3 regions of the Photobacterium sp. GB-72 genome follow, and region 2 is predicted to be linked to each of the others. Evidence: predicted binding sites of a transcription regulator. Region 2 holds the regulator's gene; each other region holds the start of a gene.
The links. The regulator PurR, encoded in region 2, represses purine synthesis genes. The targets are predictions, from matches to a motif close to TNANGNAAACGTTTNCNTNA.
Positions count from the first base shown of each region.

Region 1: a site for PurR is predicted at 2,670-2,689, ahead of folD (bifunctional methylenetetrahydrofolate dehydrogenase/methenyltetrahydrofolate cyclohydrolase FolD). Genes of this name have one in related genera too.
Region 3: a site for PurR is predicted at 2,782-2,801, ahead of guaB (IMP dehydrogenase). Genes of this name have one in related genera too.

Region 1 is NZ_PYNV01000002.1:42,529-47,923, reverse strand. Features, by position in the region: gene clpP (ATP-dependent Clp endopeptidase proteolytic subunit ClpP) at 1-512, opposite strand, end outside; gene tig (trigger factor) at 618-1,916, opposite strand; tRNA gene C9J40_RS03530 (tRNA-Arg) at 2,386-2,462, opposite strand; gene folD (bifunctional methylenetetrahydrofolate dehydrogenase/methenyltetrahydrofolate cyclohydrolase FolD) at 2,759-3,616, shown strand; gene galU (UTP--glucose-1-phosphate uridylyltransferase GalU) at 3,772-4,677, opposite strand; gene rfaH (transcription/translation regulatory transformer protein RfaH) at 4,765-5,262, opposite strand.
Region 2 is NZ_PYNV01000009.1:76,233-81,627, forward strand. Features, by position in the region: gene C9J40_RS11705 (FAD-dependent oxidoreductase) at 1-864, opposite strand, end outside; gene C9J40_RS11710 (carboxymuconolactone decarboxylase family protein) at 857-1,471, opposite strand; gene C9J40_RS11715 (TfoX/Sxy family DNA transformation protein) at 1,931-2,521, opposite strand; cyclic di-GMP riboswitch class I at 2,656-2,746, opposite strand; gene purR (HTH-type transcriptional repressor PurR) at 2,945-3,949, opposite strand; gene C9J40_RS11725 (heme ABC transporter ATP-binding protein) at 4,355-5,194, opposite strand; gene C9J40_RS11730 (iron ABC transporter permease) at 5,191-5,395, opposite strand, start outside.
Region 3 is NZ_PYNV01000001.1:727,391-732,785, reverse strand. Features, by position in the region: gene C9J40_RS03295 (metal-dependent hydrolase) at 1-530, shown strand, start outside; gene C9J40_RS03290 (zinc ribbon domain-containing protein) at 940-1,185, shown strand; gene xseA (exodeoxyribonuclease VII large subunit) at 1,243-2,592, opposite strand; gene guaB (IMP dehydrogenase) at 2,866-4,329, shown strand; gene guaA (glutamine-hydrolyzing GMP synthase) at 4,441-5,395, shown strand, end outside.

The sequences.
Region 1 (5,395 bases), on a different contig from region 2:
GTATGTTCAGCCAATAAACCGTTTAGACGTTGTTTGATTGTTAGAATTTCTTGTGCATGGATTTGAATATCCGATGCTTGTCCTTGGAAACCACCTAATGGCTGGTGAATCATTACACGTGAGTTCGGTAGACAGTAACGCTTACCTTTCGCACCACCAGCAAGTAAGAATGCTCCCATTGAACATGCTTGACCCATACATACAGTACTCACATTTGGCTTAATGAACTGCATAGTGTCATAAATTGACATACCCGCAGTAACAGAACCACCTGGAGAGTTGATGTATAGGAAGATGTCTTTATCTGGGTTTTCTGACTCTAAAAATAGTAGCTGTGCTACTACTAAATTAGCCATGTGATCTTCAACCTGACCAGTTAAGAAAATCACACGCTCTTTTAAGAGACGAGAATAGATATCATAAGAACGCTCACCACGAGAAGTCTGCTCGACCACCATAGGTACCAGCGCATCCAAAATTGGTGACATGGCGTTTTTTTCTTGGTAGCTCATAACGTTATTTCCCTAAAATAAATGGCCCGAATGAAATGACTCACACGGACCATTGTTAGCAGAAGACTTGAGATAATGTCAAATCTCTACATCAATTTCAGCAAATTAAGCAGCAGGATTCATTAGCTCGTTGAAGCTAACGTCTTTATCAGAAACCTGTGCTTTAGCTAGAAGTGCGTCAATCGCTTGCTCTTCTAGAGCAACATTACGCATGTTGTTCATTAGCTGTTCGTTAGTTTCGTAGTATTTAACTACTTCTGATGGATCTTCGTATGCAGAAGCCATTTCAGCGATGATTGCTTTAACGCGCTCTTCGTCTGCTTTTAGCTCTTCTGACTTGATCACTTCACCAACTAGAAGACCTACAACTACACGACGTTTAGCTTGCTCTTCGAACAACTCACGTGGTAGTTCAGGCATATTCTTAGCATCACCGCCAAAACGTTGTGCAGCTTGCTGACGTAGTGCTTCGATTTCTTGATCGATAAGTGCAGCAGGAACTGTGATGTCGTTTTGCTCAACAAGACCGTTAAGAACTTGATCTTTGATGCGACCTTTAACAGCTTGCTTAAGTTCACGCTCCATGTTCTTACGAACTTCAGCTTTAAGACCGTCAACAGAACCGTCTTCAACACCGAACTTAGCAACGAACTCTTCAGTTAGTTCAGGAAGCTCTTGTGCTTCAACTTTGTGAAGTTTAATAGCGAATGCTGCAGCTTTACCTTTTAGGTTTTCAGCGTGGTATTCTTCAGGGAACGTTACTTCAACAGTAAACTCTTCACCCGCTTTTTTACCTACAACGCCTTCTTCGAAACCAGGGATCATACGACCTTGGCCCATAGCAAGTGCGAAACCTTCAGCTTTACCGCCCTCGAACTCTTCACCGTCGATAGTACCAACGAAGTCGATAGTTACACGGCTGTTTGCATCAGCGGCTGCATCTACTTCAGTCCACGTAGCTTGTTGCTTACGTAGAGTATCAAGCATTGTATCAACGTCAGCTTCAGTTACTTCAACAACTGGCTTCTCAACAACAACTTTATCTAGACCTTGAAGTGCGATCTCAGGAAATACTTCGAAAGTCGCTTTGAATACTAGGTCTTTACCTTCAGCAACTTCTACTGGAGTAAATGTTGGCGCGCCTGCTGGATTGATTTTCTCTTTAACGATAGCTTCGATAAAGTGACGGTGCATTACTTCACCTAGGATGTCTTGACGTACTGATGCGCCAAACATTTTAGCAACCATCTTAATTGGTGCTTTACCAGGGCGGAAACCGTCGAAACGACGAGTTTTAGCAATTTTCTTTAGTTCAGCTGTTACTGCATCTTCGATGTTTGCAGCAGGAACAGTGATTGTTAGTTGGCGTTCTAGGCCTTCAGTGGTTTCAACGGTAACTTGCATTATATTTAACCTCAAAACTTACTCAGCTTTCTGAGTGATGTTGCCGAACAGCCATTTACTGACGGTGGCATCCTTTTCGTGTTACGGCTCGAAAACCATAACGCCTCAATTCTTTTACTTTATTTCTAAACTGTCAGATATGCTCATCCAACTTAGAAATTAAAGCGCGTTATTATAACGACACACTTAGGTGGCGTCGAGGTGAGATAGACTAAACTGCTATCTAGCTCTACAACTGAAACACAAGATAGGGTCTATAACGAACATTTCAAGGGGTAAGGAGAAAATAATCATAGATCTCTGCGTTTTTTGGGTTCAAATGTTGGAAAAACAGTCGAATTAACGCAAATATGACGTAACAGAGAAAGCATTTTTTATGCCGTTATAAGACTAACTACAGAGTGATTTTTGTATTAAAAAAGCTTAGAAATGAATTAGATTTTGGATCTTATATATAAAGAAGAGAGAATGGCACGCCCTGCAGGATTCGAACCTGCGACCACATCCTTAGAAGGGACGTGCTCTATCCAGCTGAGCTAAGGGCGCATCATTGTGTAACATGGCGTTACGAGGCAGGATTATACGTTGCTAATCATTTAGGTCAATACGTTTACTTTAAATTTCATGATTTAAACCGCCAAGCGATTAAAGTTAAAGCAATCTGTTTTATTTTCAGTTTTTTCAGTGCAATTGTAGATACCTATTCCCTTCAACGATAAACACTTAAGATTGTTCGCCATTATTAAACAAACAAAAAGCAAACGTTTGCGTTATAGCTAAAGTAATCATTTTCTGACACAATAATAGCGTCCACATGCTTAGCCTATATAAAAAGGATTACCATGACCGCCCAAATTATTGATGGGAAATTAATATCCCAAACAGTTCGACAGGAAGTTGCCGCTAGAGTGAAAGCTCGTAAAGATGCTGGTCTTCGTGCACCCGGCTTAGCTGTTGTGCTCGTAGGTCAAGATCCTGCTTCTCAAATTTATGTTGGTAGTAAGCGAAAAGCCTGTGAAGAAGTCGGCTTTGTCTCTAAATCATTCGATCTACCACCAACAGCCTCAGAAGAAGAATTATTACTTCTTATTGACGAATTAAATCTCGATCCAACGATTGATGGCATTTTAGTCCAACTTCCATTACCAGCTGGTATGGATAGCACACGAATTTTAGAGCGTATTGATCCTGAAAAAGATGTTGATGGCTTCCATCCATACAATGTCGGACGCTTAAGTCAACGTATCCCAAAACTACGCTCTTGTACCCCTAAAGGTATTATGACCCTCTTAGAACGTTACAATATTCCGGTACGAGGGAAAGAAGCGATTATTGTTGGCGCTTCTAATATTGTAGGTCGCCCGATGACACTCGAATTATTATTAGCAGGGGCTACAACAACAACTTGTCACCGTTTTACTCAAGATCTTGAGAGCCATGTTCGTCGTGCAGATATCCTTGTCGTCGCTGTAGGTAAACCTAACTTTATTCCTGGCGCTTGGATTAAAGAAGGGGCTACCGTCATTGATGTGGGTATTAACCGATTAGATAATGGTAAATTATGTGGTGATGTTGAATTTGATATTGCCAACCAAAGAGCAAAACATATCACTCCAGTCCCTGGTGGTGTCGGCCCAATGACAGTCGCAACATTAATAGAAAATACTATGTTAGCTTGCGAGCAGTTTCACGGCGAATAATTGGTAATAAAAAGAGTGATACCTATTGCTCTTTTATTCTCCAAAACAATGCTATTTTAAATTAGCAGTCCTCTTCTTATTAACAAATAGAATAAATAAAAAAAGCGATGGAACACCATCGCTTTTTCTTTTGATTATACAATTTATGGCGTCGACTATAAGCTTTTAGCTAGTTGTTTGACATACGCTGTAAATTCTTCACCAAATTGATTATGGCGCAAACCGTACTCAACAAACGCTTTCATGTAACCAATTTTACTACCACAATCATGGCTTACGCCTGACATATGAAATGCATTCACTTGTTGAGATTGCATTAGCATATCGATAGCATCGGTCAATTGAATTTCATCACCCGCGCCAACAGGCGTACGGGCTAATAATGCCCAAATTTCAGCTGGAAGTATGTAACGACCGACAATAGCTAAATTAGAAGGCGCGTCTTCAACTGAAGGCTTCTCAACAACCTTTGTCATCGGTGCTGATTCGCCAGCATGTAATTCCACACCATTAATATCCGCAACACCATAGTTTGACACTTCAGACATAGGAACAGGTTCAACCATCACCTGACTCACTTTAGTCTCGTTAAACATTTTCACCATGGCAGCCATATTATCGCAACGTAAATCGCTCGCAACATCATCCAAAATTACGTCAGGTAAAACAACTGCAAAAGGCGCATCACCAACAAGGGGATGTGCACACAATACTGCATGACCCAAACCTTTAGCTTGACCTTGACGTACATGCATAATGGTCACATCAGGTGGACAAATCGCTTGTACTTCTTCAAGTAGCTGACGTTTTACTCGCGCTTCTAATGTCGCTTCTAATTCAAAAGAGGTATCAAAGTGGTTCTCAATCGAATTTTTTGAAGAATGCGTCACTAAAATAATTTCTTTAATTCCTGCTGCAACACACTCATTCACTACATGCTGAATAAGCGGTTTATCAACAATTGGAAGCATCTCTTTTGGAATAGCTTTGGTTGCAGGTAACATTCGAGTCCCCAGACCAGCAACAGGAATAACAGCTTTACGCACTAATGAAGTATTCAATTTTTTTTCCAGTATATTATGTTTGCAAACATCGTATTAGATGGCTTTCAAATATGCAAAAGAGAGTTCTAACTTACAGAAAAAAGATCATTTTTTAAGTAAATCAATGTTCTCTACGCTTACTTTTACAGGCTTACCTAACAAATTAATCAGCATAAATGAGCGTTTCTCACCATCAGGCTCTTGGTAAATAGCTTCAAGACCTTGAAACTTACCTTGCTCTAACTTTAATTTTTCACCGGGCTGAGGAAGCATTGACAACAAACGTTGATGCTCTTCATTATCTTCATTCATCATTAAATTATAAATAAGTTCTTCACGTACTTTTTGTGGCATTGCACCACAGCGAATAAAGTCAGCCACACCACGTGTTGATCGCACCGACGTATAACTTACCGTTTCAGGATCAAATTGAACAAAAACATAACTTGGAAATAATGGTTCGATTGACTCTATTCGTTTGCCCCTGCTCACTTTTTTTACTGTTACCTGAGGGTAGTAGCAATCCACACCTTGACGATCCAGATTGATCACTGCACGCTCTTGTTCACTGCGCTTACAATAAAGCAAATACCAATCTTTCATCATCAATCCTAAACATTAAAATTCATCGCTATTATATACATAAATAGCTACTTTTTATATTGCGGCTAATTCGGGATATAAAGTATTTATTGAGTGCTTATTGTTGCTCAACTCATTTATGGAAACCAAGACA
Region 2 (5,395 bases):
ACGGATTAAGGCTTTAGATGGCACACAACCTGTGTTTAAGCAATCGCCGCCCATTTTATGACGCTCAATTAATGTGACTTCCGCTTTTACGGCTGCCGCGATATAGGAGCTGACTAAACCGCCAGCACCCGCACCAATTACCACTAGGTTTTGATCAAATACTGTAGGTTTTTGCCAACCGCTATAAACCTTTTGGCTTTTGATGTAATTAATAATTGTTTTTGCGAGCAGTGGGAAGATCCCGAGTAATACAAGAGATATCAATACAGGAAATGAGATGATTTCGCTCAAACTATTAATGTTACTCAGTTGAGTACCGGCATTCACATAAATAGCAGTTCCAGCCAGCATGCCAAGCTGACTGACAAAGAAGAAGGTACGAGTTTTAATCGGGGTTAAACCCATTAGTAAGTTGATCAGAAAAAACGGCACTACAGGGATTAAACGCAGCGTTAATAGATAAAATGCGCCTTCGTTTTCAATCCCTTGATTAATGGTCGCGAGGCGTTGTCCAAACCGCTGTTGTACCCAGTCTTGCAAAATATAGCGGCTTGATAGAAAAGCCAATGTTGCACCTATTGTGCTGGCAAAAGAAATAATAATAAGGCTAGGCCAAAAACCAAATAATGCCGCTCCAAGCAACGTTAAAATTGCAGCGCCGGGTAAGGAAAGGGCTGTCACGGCAATATAGAGTACAAAGAAAAACAAGTAAGCAGTGAAAAGTTGACTTTCAATCTTTGCTTGTAGGGCTAATTGCTCTTGCTTGATGAACTCAAGGGTAAGGTATTGGCCTAGATCAAAATGTAGCCATAACGCAATAAGGCTGACAATGACCAGCAGCAATAGCGTTTTTTTCTTATTCATTTGCCTGATCCTTTTTCGTTATGTTTTTATCTGATGCTTGCACGTTATCTTGAGCAATATCGTTAGGCGTAATAGGAAGAGAACAAAAGCCTTGTGCTGGCACATCGAGCGCAGTGTTAAATTTCGCCGACAAGTTCTGAAAGCTAACTAAAGCAGTGAGTTCAATAATATCATCACTGCTATACCATTCTTGTAGCGCGACAAGCATTTCATCTGTCACTCGTTTGCCTGTTATTGTCATCGCTTCAGTGTAGACCAACACAGCGCGTTCTTGATCTGTAAACAGCGTAGAGTGTTGCCAGTTGGCGAGTGCTTTAATTTTATCTTCTGAATCACAACGTTCGGCGAGCTTCATACCATTGGCATCAACACAAAAGGCACAATCGTTTAATTGTGAAACACGCACACAGACCAAAGATCGCATGACATCTTGAATCGGTGACTTCTTACGGTCGAGAAAACCAAAAAAACCTGCGACTAACCAAAATAAGACAGGTTTACGTCCCCATAGCTTTGCAGGGTTTAATACTTGACCATAGTGGCGAGCTTGAAGCCATAGCAAAGGCTTTACCCATAAAGAGTCAATTTTTTTGATCGAAATGCGCATGTGATTCCTTAAAAAACACCCTAAAAGTAGGGTTTTATACGATCTTACTCAGTAGCAGTTGTAAACATGTAGACCTTAACAACAGACATTGTATTTCATTTAATGATAAATATTTCTTTTTCTTCAATTGGTTGGTGAAAAAATCAGCAGGAGATAAGACAGTTTAAAGCGCCGCGTTATTTATTAGTGAGAAGATGGGTTATTGGTCGTATTAGCAAATAATTAGGCATGGAATATAAATAAAGATAATTATCATTTATATAAATCAAGGAGTGCAAAACGGAGGGAATTAATTTAATGGCAAAAGTTTGTTATTATGCAATTAAACCAAATAAATATTGAATTTTATAAAGGAAGATAAGGATAATACGGAAATTATTTTTGAAAGGTATACTTAGAAATAAAAGAATGGGGGCTCTTTTATTCCTAAGTATTTTATATTTAAGACAACTTATATTTTTAAGATAAGGCAGATAATAGTTCATTTCGACGTTGCTCAGGAATAACTGACCAATGTTGACCGCTAATTGCGCCTTCCAATGCCCAAAGCAATTCAATACTCAATGGACTTGTTTGTGATTCTTGAAGTGCTTTATATGCGCCAAGAGAGCCCACTGCTAGAAGTTGTTCAATAGTGTTTATGCCTGCTTTTTTAAGCATTCTTTCATTTGATAATCGTAGATTAGGTAAATCTTTAATTCGGTCAGGTACGCAACTCTCCTTTTCTTGCTTGTCTTTTTCTGCTGCATCCAGTGAATACCTACCTTGAGCTACAATCTTTGTGGGTTCATCCCACCATTGGTCGGGTATTGCATAGTGCTTGGTTACAACAGGGAAGCCACGTTTTTTATAAACATAGGGTTCCAAGCCAGCTTGTTTGAATTCCTTTTCAGTTTCAGCATTTGCACGTAAGTGAAGTTTATCGTTCACAACTAATGCAAACATTGTATCACCAGAAAAAATGCCAAAACCGCCAAACATCGACCGTGATTTTATTGAACCAAAATGGTCAAATAATTTTAATGAATCTTTTAATATTGGTTTATCCATGCTTCTACTCGGTGAAAAAATATGAGTGTCACCTAAACATTAAGAGCGAGGAAATAGATTAATTAATCTACACATTGATACTGTCAATATATTGTTAAGTTTGTGTCATAATATTGTCGGTTCAATAATAATCCTTCGGTAACCCCGCTACCTTGAATTATTAACATAATTTTTAGGCCGGTGGTTTTGCGTCTTAATCTTTCAATTAATTTGCCAGTTCGTGACTATATAAAGTTATATTAAATAATACTTTTAATATTAAATCTAAGCTCTCAAAAATGTGATATTGGTTCAGGTATTTGTTCTTAGCTTATTTTAATAAGCTTTATAATTATAAATACTCATGATTGTTTTTTATAAGTAAAAAAAAAGCCAACAAGGTTAACTTATCGGCTTTTCCTTAACATAGAAAGATAAATTTTATTAGTTGAGATCTTTAACCGATTTTCTCTCAACAAGTTTAGGCGTCATTTCAAAGGTTTGACGCTCATGATTCTTGTCTTTCACACGCTCTAGCAAGATTTCGATGGCCTTTTTACCTAAACGACGTTTAGGCTGGTGGATAGTTGTTAGCGGTGGCGCAAAGTAGGGCGCAAGGTCAATGTTATCGTAGCCAATGATTGAGATATCATCAGGAACACGCAGACCTGCCTGTTCAAAGGTACTGATCAGAGCCATAGCCATAATGTCGTTAAAGCAGAAGATAGCAGTAGGGCGATCTTCCATTGCGATAAACTTATGAGCAGCTTCAACGGCTGACTCACACTCAAAGTCACCGTCAAGTAGCCAATTATCATTAACAGTGAGATCTGCTTCTTTCATCGCTTTACGGAAGCCCTTTAGGCGCTCTTGACAAGTAGACTTATCAACTTGTCCAGATAAACAGCCAATTTTCTTATGACCATTTTCAATAAGGTGCTTAGTCGCAATATAACCGCCGTTTTCAGCGTTATCTAGAATATTATCAGTATGTGGGCTTTCTGGGCCCCAGTCCATGATAACCATAGGAAGATCATTTTTACGCTCAAGTAAATCGAGCAGCATTTGATCCAGATCGCTGCACATAACCAATAGGCCATCAACACGCTTTTCAGAAAGCATACGTAAGTAATCACGTTGTTTTTCTAAGTTACCTTCGGTGTTACATAAGATCAGTGTGTAGCCTGCACCATAACAATATTCTTCAACACCATGCACAACTTCGGCAAAAAATGGGTTAGTCGATTTAGTGACTAACATGCCGATAGTACGTGTTGTATTACATTTTAAGCTTCGCGCTACTGCACTTGGGGCGTAGTTAAGTTCATCTACTGCAGCCAAAACTTTTTGTTGCGTTGCTTCTGCAACAAAGCGTGTTTTATTAATCACGTGCGACACTGTAGTAGTTGATACACCTGCCATACGTGCAACGTCTTTAATGGTTGCCATATTTATTCTTCTTATCATGGTCAGATTAGGATCTGACAAAGGTTTTTGATACCAAATTGATTAATTACGTAGTCTATGGCTTACGAGTTCACTCGCAGAGATGAAGATCCTTTAGTTATTAGCTACTTAATTATTCAATTTGATACCGAATTATAGGGTGTTGCAATTATCATGGATCATAAACAACTAAAGCCGCAGTAAAATGCGGCATTAGAAGATAGAAACTATTTTTACACTAATTACACATGTAATCGCTTGCGATCACATTTTACTGTGTGTTTTGCGTTGTGCAATCTTTCTATTCAACTTGATTGAATTAATTGATCATTAACCGTAAAAACTCGATGTTTGTCATGCTAATAGCTTCAATTTATTGTGTATATCTAGTCATTAATAGATAAAACGTTAAAAAACAGAATGATTGGCTGATAAAAGATAAGGAAAATCACCACTTGGATGAGTATGAACACTGACAGGCCAACCATATAAGGTATCTATTACTTCAGGAGTAAGAACTTGTGTTGGCGTGCCGTCGGCTTTTATTTCTCCTTCGTTAAGGAAAATCATCCGATCAGTGTATTGGGCTGCAAGGTTTAAATCGTGCAATACCACAATTACAGCGGCGCCTTGTATAGCCATATTTTGGGCAATTTGTAAGGTGTGGTGCTGGTGGGCGAGATCGAGTGCTGAGGTGGGTTCATCTAACATCAAGATACATTTATCACCGGCTTTACTGAGTTGTGTTAAAACCCGGGCAAGGTGTACACGCTGTTTTTCACCCCCCGATAAGGTGGGGTAGAGACGTTTAGCTAAATTGTTAATATCAACGTATTGCATGCTTGATGCTGTTGCATCTTTCAGTTCAGGCGAAGTGAGCTGCAATGGAATTGCGCCTAGCTCGACAACTTCTTTCGCGGTAAAGGCAAACGATAATGCGCTATGTTGTGGAAGGACACCTAAGTGACATGCCAATTCTTCCCGAGCCCAATTATTAAGCGGTTGATCAAAGAAAGAAACCGTGCCTGATTTTGGCGTAATCTCCCCACATAATACTTTTAACAGGGTACTTTTACCTGCACCGTTTGGCCCAAGTAATGCGGTGACTTCTCCTGCGTGAATATCAATATCAAGATGATTTAGCAGGACTTTATCACCGAATTGTAATGATAAGTCGCGAGCCTGAATAACACAGACTTTGTCGCTACTTGCTGTAAAATCGACCTTTGCTGAATGATTTAACGTCATGACATCTGACTCTTTTGATTAACTAATAAATAGATAAAGAAAGGCGCGCCTAACATGGCGGTGATGATCCCAACCGGCAGCTCTTGAGGCGAGAATGCGCTTCGAGCAATCATATCGGCAACCAAGAGGATTAAGCCGCCAAGTAAAGCCGAAATTGGCAATAAGGTTTTATGATTTGGACCTGTTAGCATTCTACCCACA
Region 3 (5,395 bases), on a different contig from region 2:
CAGTGACATTGTCTGTTGATAGGGAATATCAGCAAAGTTTGAGTCGTGGACATAGTGCGGGGCATTTATCTTCTTTAGCGTTAAATAAAGTTCTTCATAATGACTTCTGGCGAAAAGAGCCGACTCGTAGAGATGAGCTTGGTTTTTATGATTTTCATAGCTATGCCCAAGAAAAAAGTGAAGTGACGCCCGATCTCAGTACTGACACGTATCGTTTAGGTAAAACATTACGTAAGCGTGGGCTAAACAGCGCAGATCTACTAGCAGAACTTAATGTTGTAGCTGAGCGTATTAATCTGCAACTCAGTGATTGGGTAGCATTAAAAACTGCTGTGGTAATGAGGCGAGAAGGTGATCATCTGACAGATTCGCGTTATTGGCAATGTAATTTAGGCTCTGAGGGCGTTATTGAGATCCCTTGTGGTGGAACTCATATTTTATCTTTATCTGAATATCAATCAGTTACCGTTAATTTTAAAGTGAATTCAGACCAAGAGATTGTGATGTATACCAAGAGTGTGAAAGCGTAATATTAAACGTTTATTTAGATTTTATTCTCTGAGTTATGCTTATAAAGAGAAAGATCCTCATTTATATAATGCATGATCATTGTGTTTTAATATCATTACTTGGATTTATATCCCGTTTAAAATCCAAATACAGTATATGTAACTTATGCTTTCGGGAAGTGTATTGATAAATGTTCTTTTGATACCTGTTAGCTGATCAGGTTTGTTTTAAAAGAAGATCACCACTAAGCATGTTGATCATCGTGTTGATCTAAATTGATTGTTTTATGATTGTCGAATAATGGAAAAAACTTATTTATGATAATTCTTTGTGATGAATATGAAGTTCTACGCGCAAGATAATTGTATTTCTGATTACCGCACTTAATAATCATTCGAAGATGTAAATTTTGTACAGAGGTCGAAGAGCATGGCTGATAACGTTGAAAATATTTGTCCGCAATGTAGCAGCTTATTAAGTTGGAAAGATCACGGCTATTTTTGCGATTTTTGCCAACAACAAGTTGAGAAACATGTATTTTGTCCTGATTGCAATGAGCAGTTAGAAAGATTACAAGCGTGTGGTTCTGCAAGTTATTTTTGTAATCATTGCAATGAGTTAAAGTCTAAATCTCGGGTTAAGGTACAATTTGAAATGCGTGCTGAGACACGCTAAATAGAATGTATAAAAAATGGCGCTAAATAGCGCCATTTTTGTTAACAGATACTATGGTTATTTGATAACACAGGAATGGATATCACCGTCCGTTACTGTGGTGATAAGTTTATCCCCCTGCTTAACTTGTGATGTATTTCTGATTAGATCACCTTGCTCATTTCGAGTAATAGAATAACCACGGGCCAAAGTTGCTAGTGGGCTTACTGTTTCTAGTTTTTCTGCCGCCACCGCTAATTTATGTTTTGCATTTAGCAGCTTACGGTCTAAAGCATCATAGAGTCTTCGTTCACTCCGCTCTAAATTTCGTTGTGCATTGCTTACTAACGTAGCGGGGGAGTAAAGTGATATTTTATAGTTATTACTATCGATATGTTGTTGATGCTTTTGTAATTTTTTTTGCATCGCTTGAACTAAGCGTTGACTAATTTCATCAAGATGTTGCTGCTGCTGATTTAAACGAAGCTGTGGATGCTGACGCTCTAAACGGTGTTGTAGTTGAGTTGCTTGGCGCAAAGAGTGTGATAAATACGACCTGATAGCATGGCGTAATTGTTGTTTTTTACGATCGAGTAATTGTGTTTGGTGAGTCATATCGCGACTGATCAACTCAGCGGCAGCAGAAGGTGTTGGTGCACGGACATCGGCAACAAAATCTGCGATAGTGACGTCGACCTCATGACCAACCGCACTGACAATGGGGATCTGGCTAGCGGCAATGGTTCGCGCGACAATTTCTTCATTAAATGCCCAAAGATCTTCCAGTGAACCGCCACCTCGACCGACAATTAATACATCACATTCCTGTCTAGTATTGGCTCGACCAATCGCTTGTGCAATAGAAATTGCAGAGCCTTCGCCTTGTACCATGGTTGGATAAATCACAATGGGTAAACTCGGATCACGACGTTGCAATACTTGTAAAATATCGTGCAGAGCCGCGCCTGTTTTTGAGGTAATAATACCTACTCGTTTAGGTTGTTCTGGCAGCGTTTGTTTGAGTGATTGCGCAAATAAACCTTCCGCTGCTAACGACATTTTTAATTGTTCAAATTGCTGTTGTAAGCGACCATCGCCTTCTGGCTGCATACTTTCAATGATCAGCTGATAATCACCACGTGGTTCATATAATGACAAACGCGCCTTAACTAATACTTGATTACCATTGGCAGGTTTAAAGGTCACATGTCGATTACTGCCTTTAAACATGGCACATTTAACTTGGGCACGTGAATCTTTCAGGGTGAAATACCAATGACCAGAAACGGGCATCGAAAAATTAGATAACTCACCAATAAGCCACACTACACCCATTTCATTTTCAAGTACGAGACGTACTTGTGCATTTAAGCTAGAAACCGTGTAAATACGACTATTCGTTTGGCTTTGAGGGGAAAAAGTGGTCACTAGGAATGGTACCTGCTATCGAATGAAGTAGTAGGCAGGCGGTCAAAATAAAACCGAATAAGACATAAAGTATACAGGCAGATCAATGGACAGATCTTGGCCGTATTTCCTTGACCGCATCACCGGATAGTTAACCGAAATATATTACTTATCAATTAAAATGTGTCAAGAAAAAAAATTAAAAAAAATCTAGCCAAACGTTTGCTTCATACGTATAATTCGACCGCAATATTTTATCCTTCTTTAAACCCCTATTCGGTGTGAGATATTGCAATGTTACGAATTAAACAAGAAGCTTTAACCTTCGATGATGTTTTGCTGGTTCCTGCCCATTCAACCGTTCTACCTAACACTGCCGATCTGCGCACTCAACTGACAAAAGATATTTCTCTTAATATCCCAATGGTGTCAGCGTCAATGGATACTGTGACTGAAGGTCGCTTAGCTATCGGTCTTGCTCAAGAAGGTGGTATCGGTTTCATTCACAAAAATATGTCTATCGAACAGCAGGCGGATCAAGTTCGCATGGTGAAAAAGTTCGAAGCAGGTGTTGTTTCTGAACCTGTGACTGTTAAACCTACCGCAACGATTGCTGATGTTAAGCGATTAACAGAGCAGAACGGTTTTGCTGGTTACCCTGTAGTAACAGATAGCAATGAGTTAGTTGGTATTATTACAGGTCGTGATGTTCGATTTGTTACTGATCTTTCAAAGACAGTTGAAGAAGTGATGACATCTAAAGCAGATTTAGCATCGGCTAAAGAAGGCGCATCTCGTGAAGAAGTTGAAGCTATCATGCAACAACACCGTGTTGAAAAGGTGTTACTTGTTGATGATGAATTCCGCCTTAAAGGCATGATTACTGCAAAAGACTTCCAAAAAGCAGAACGTAAACCTAATGCTTGTAAAGACGAGCGCGGCCGCTTACGTGTAGGTGCTGCGGTTGGTGCTGGTGCTGGTAATGAAGAGCGTGTAGCTGCTTTGGTTGAAGCTGGCGTAGACGTACTGCTTATCGATTCTTCACACGGTCACTCTGAAGGCGTTCTACAACGTATTCGTGAAACGCGTGCGGCATTCCCTAATCTTCCAATTGTTGGCGGTAATGTCGCTACGGCTGAAGGTGCGCGTGCTCTTATTGAAGCAGGTGTGAGTGCAGTAAAAGTTGGTATCGGCCCTGGTTCAATCTGTACAACTCGTATTGTTACAGGTGTTGGTGTTCCACAAATTACCGCAATTTCAGAAGCGGCATCTGTTGCTGATCAATACGGTATTCCTGTTATTGCTGATGGCGGTATTCGTTACTCTGGTGATATGTGTAAAGCGATTGCCGCTGGTGCATCATGTGTAATGGTAGGTTCTATGTTTGCTGGTACTGAAGAAGCACCGGGTGAAGTTGAACTATACCAAGGTCGTTCATACAAATCATACCGTGGCATGGGTTCACTAGGCGCAATGTCAAAAGGTTCTTCTGACCGTTATTTCCAAACTGATAATGCGGCTGACAAATTGGTACCAGAAGGTATTGAAGGCCGTGTTGCTTATAAAGGTTACCTAAAAGAAATCGTTCACCAACAAATGGGTGGCTTACGCTCAAGCATGGGCCTAACGGGCTCAGCAACGATTGAAGAGCTTCGTACTAAAGCTGAATTTGTACGTATTTCAGGGGCTGGCATGAAAGAGTCACACGTTCATGATGTGACTATTACTAAAGAAGCACCTAATTACCGTATGGGTTAATTGTTACCCACTCATCTTTGGGTTTAACTATTACGTCAGTAAGAAATAACATCGGGAGCAGAGCCTTTGCTCCCAATATATAAAATTATTCGAGAACATTCACTAATGACCATGACCACAAATATTCATGAACAACGTATCCTTATTTTGGACTTTGGCTCTCAATATACACAGCTAATCGCCCGTCGTATTCGCGAAATTGGTGTGTACTGTGAACTTTGGAGCTGGGATGTTGATGAAGCCGATATCCGTGAATTTGCGCCAAACGGTATTATTCTTTCTGGTGGTCCTGAAAGTGTAACGGAAGCCGGTTCTCCACGTGCACCACAATATGTATTTGAAGCAGGTGTACCTGTATTTGGTGTGTGCTACGGCATGCAAACCATGGCTGAGCAGTTAGGCGGTAAAGTTGCAGGTTCATCTGAGCGTGAATTTGGTTACGCACAAGTTAAAATTGTTGAACCAACACATTTCCTTGAAGGTATTCAAGACGCAACAGCCAAAGACGGCACACCATTAATGGATGTGTGGATGAGCCATGGCGATAAAGTGGTAGAAATCCCGTCAGATTTTATCAAAATTGCAGAAACAGAAACGTGCCCATTTGCAGCAATGGCGAATGAAGAGAAGCGTTTTTACGGTGTTCAGTTTCACCCTGAAGTGACGCATACACGTCAAGGTATGAAGTTAATTGAGAACTTCGTAATGAATATCTGTGGCTGTGAAAAGCTATGGACATCAGCAAATATCATTGAAGATGCTATTGCTCGTATTAAAGAGCAAGTGGGTGACGATGAAGTGATTCTTGGCCTTTCTGGCGGCGTAGACTCATCAGTTGTTGCTATGCTTATTCACCGTGCGATTGGCGACAAGCTAACGTGTGTATTTGTTGATAACGGCCTGCTTCGTTTAAATGAAGGTCAACAAGTGATGGACATGTTTGGCGATAAATTTGGTTTAAATATTGTTCATGTTCAAGCTGAGGATCGTTTCTTATCAGCACTTGCAGGTATTGATGAGCCAGAAGCGAAACGTAAGAAGATTGGGCATGTATTCGTTGACGTAT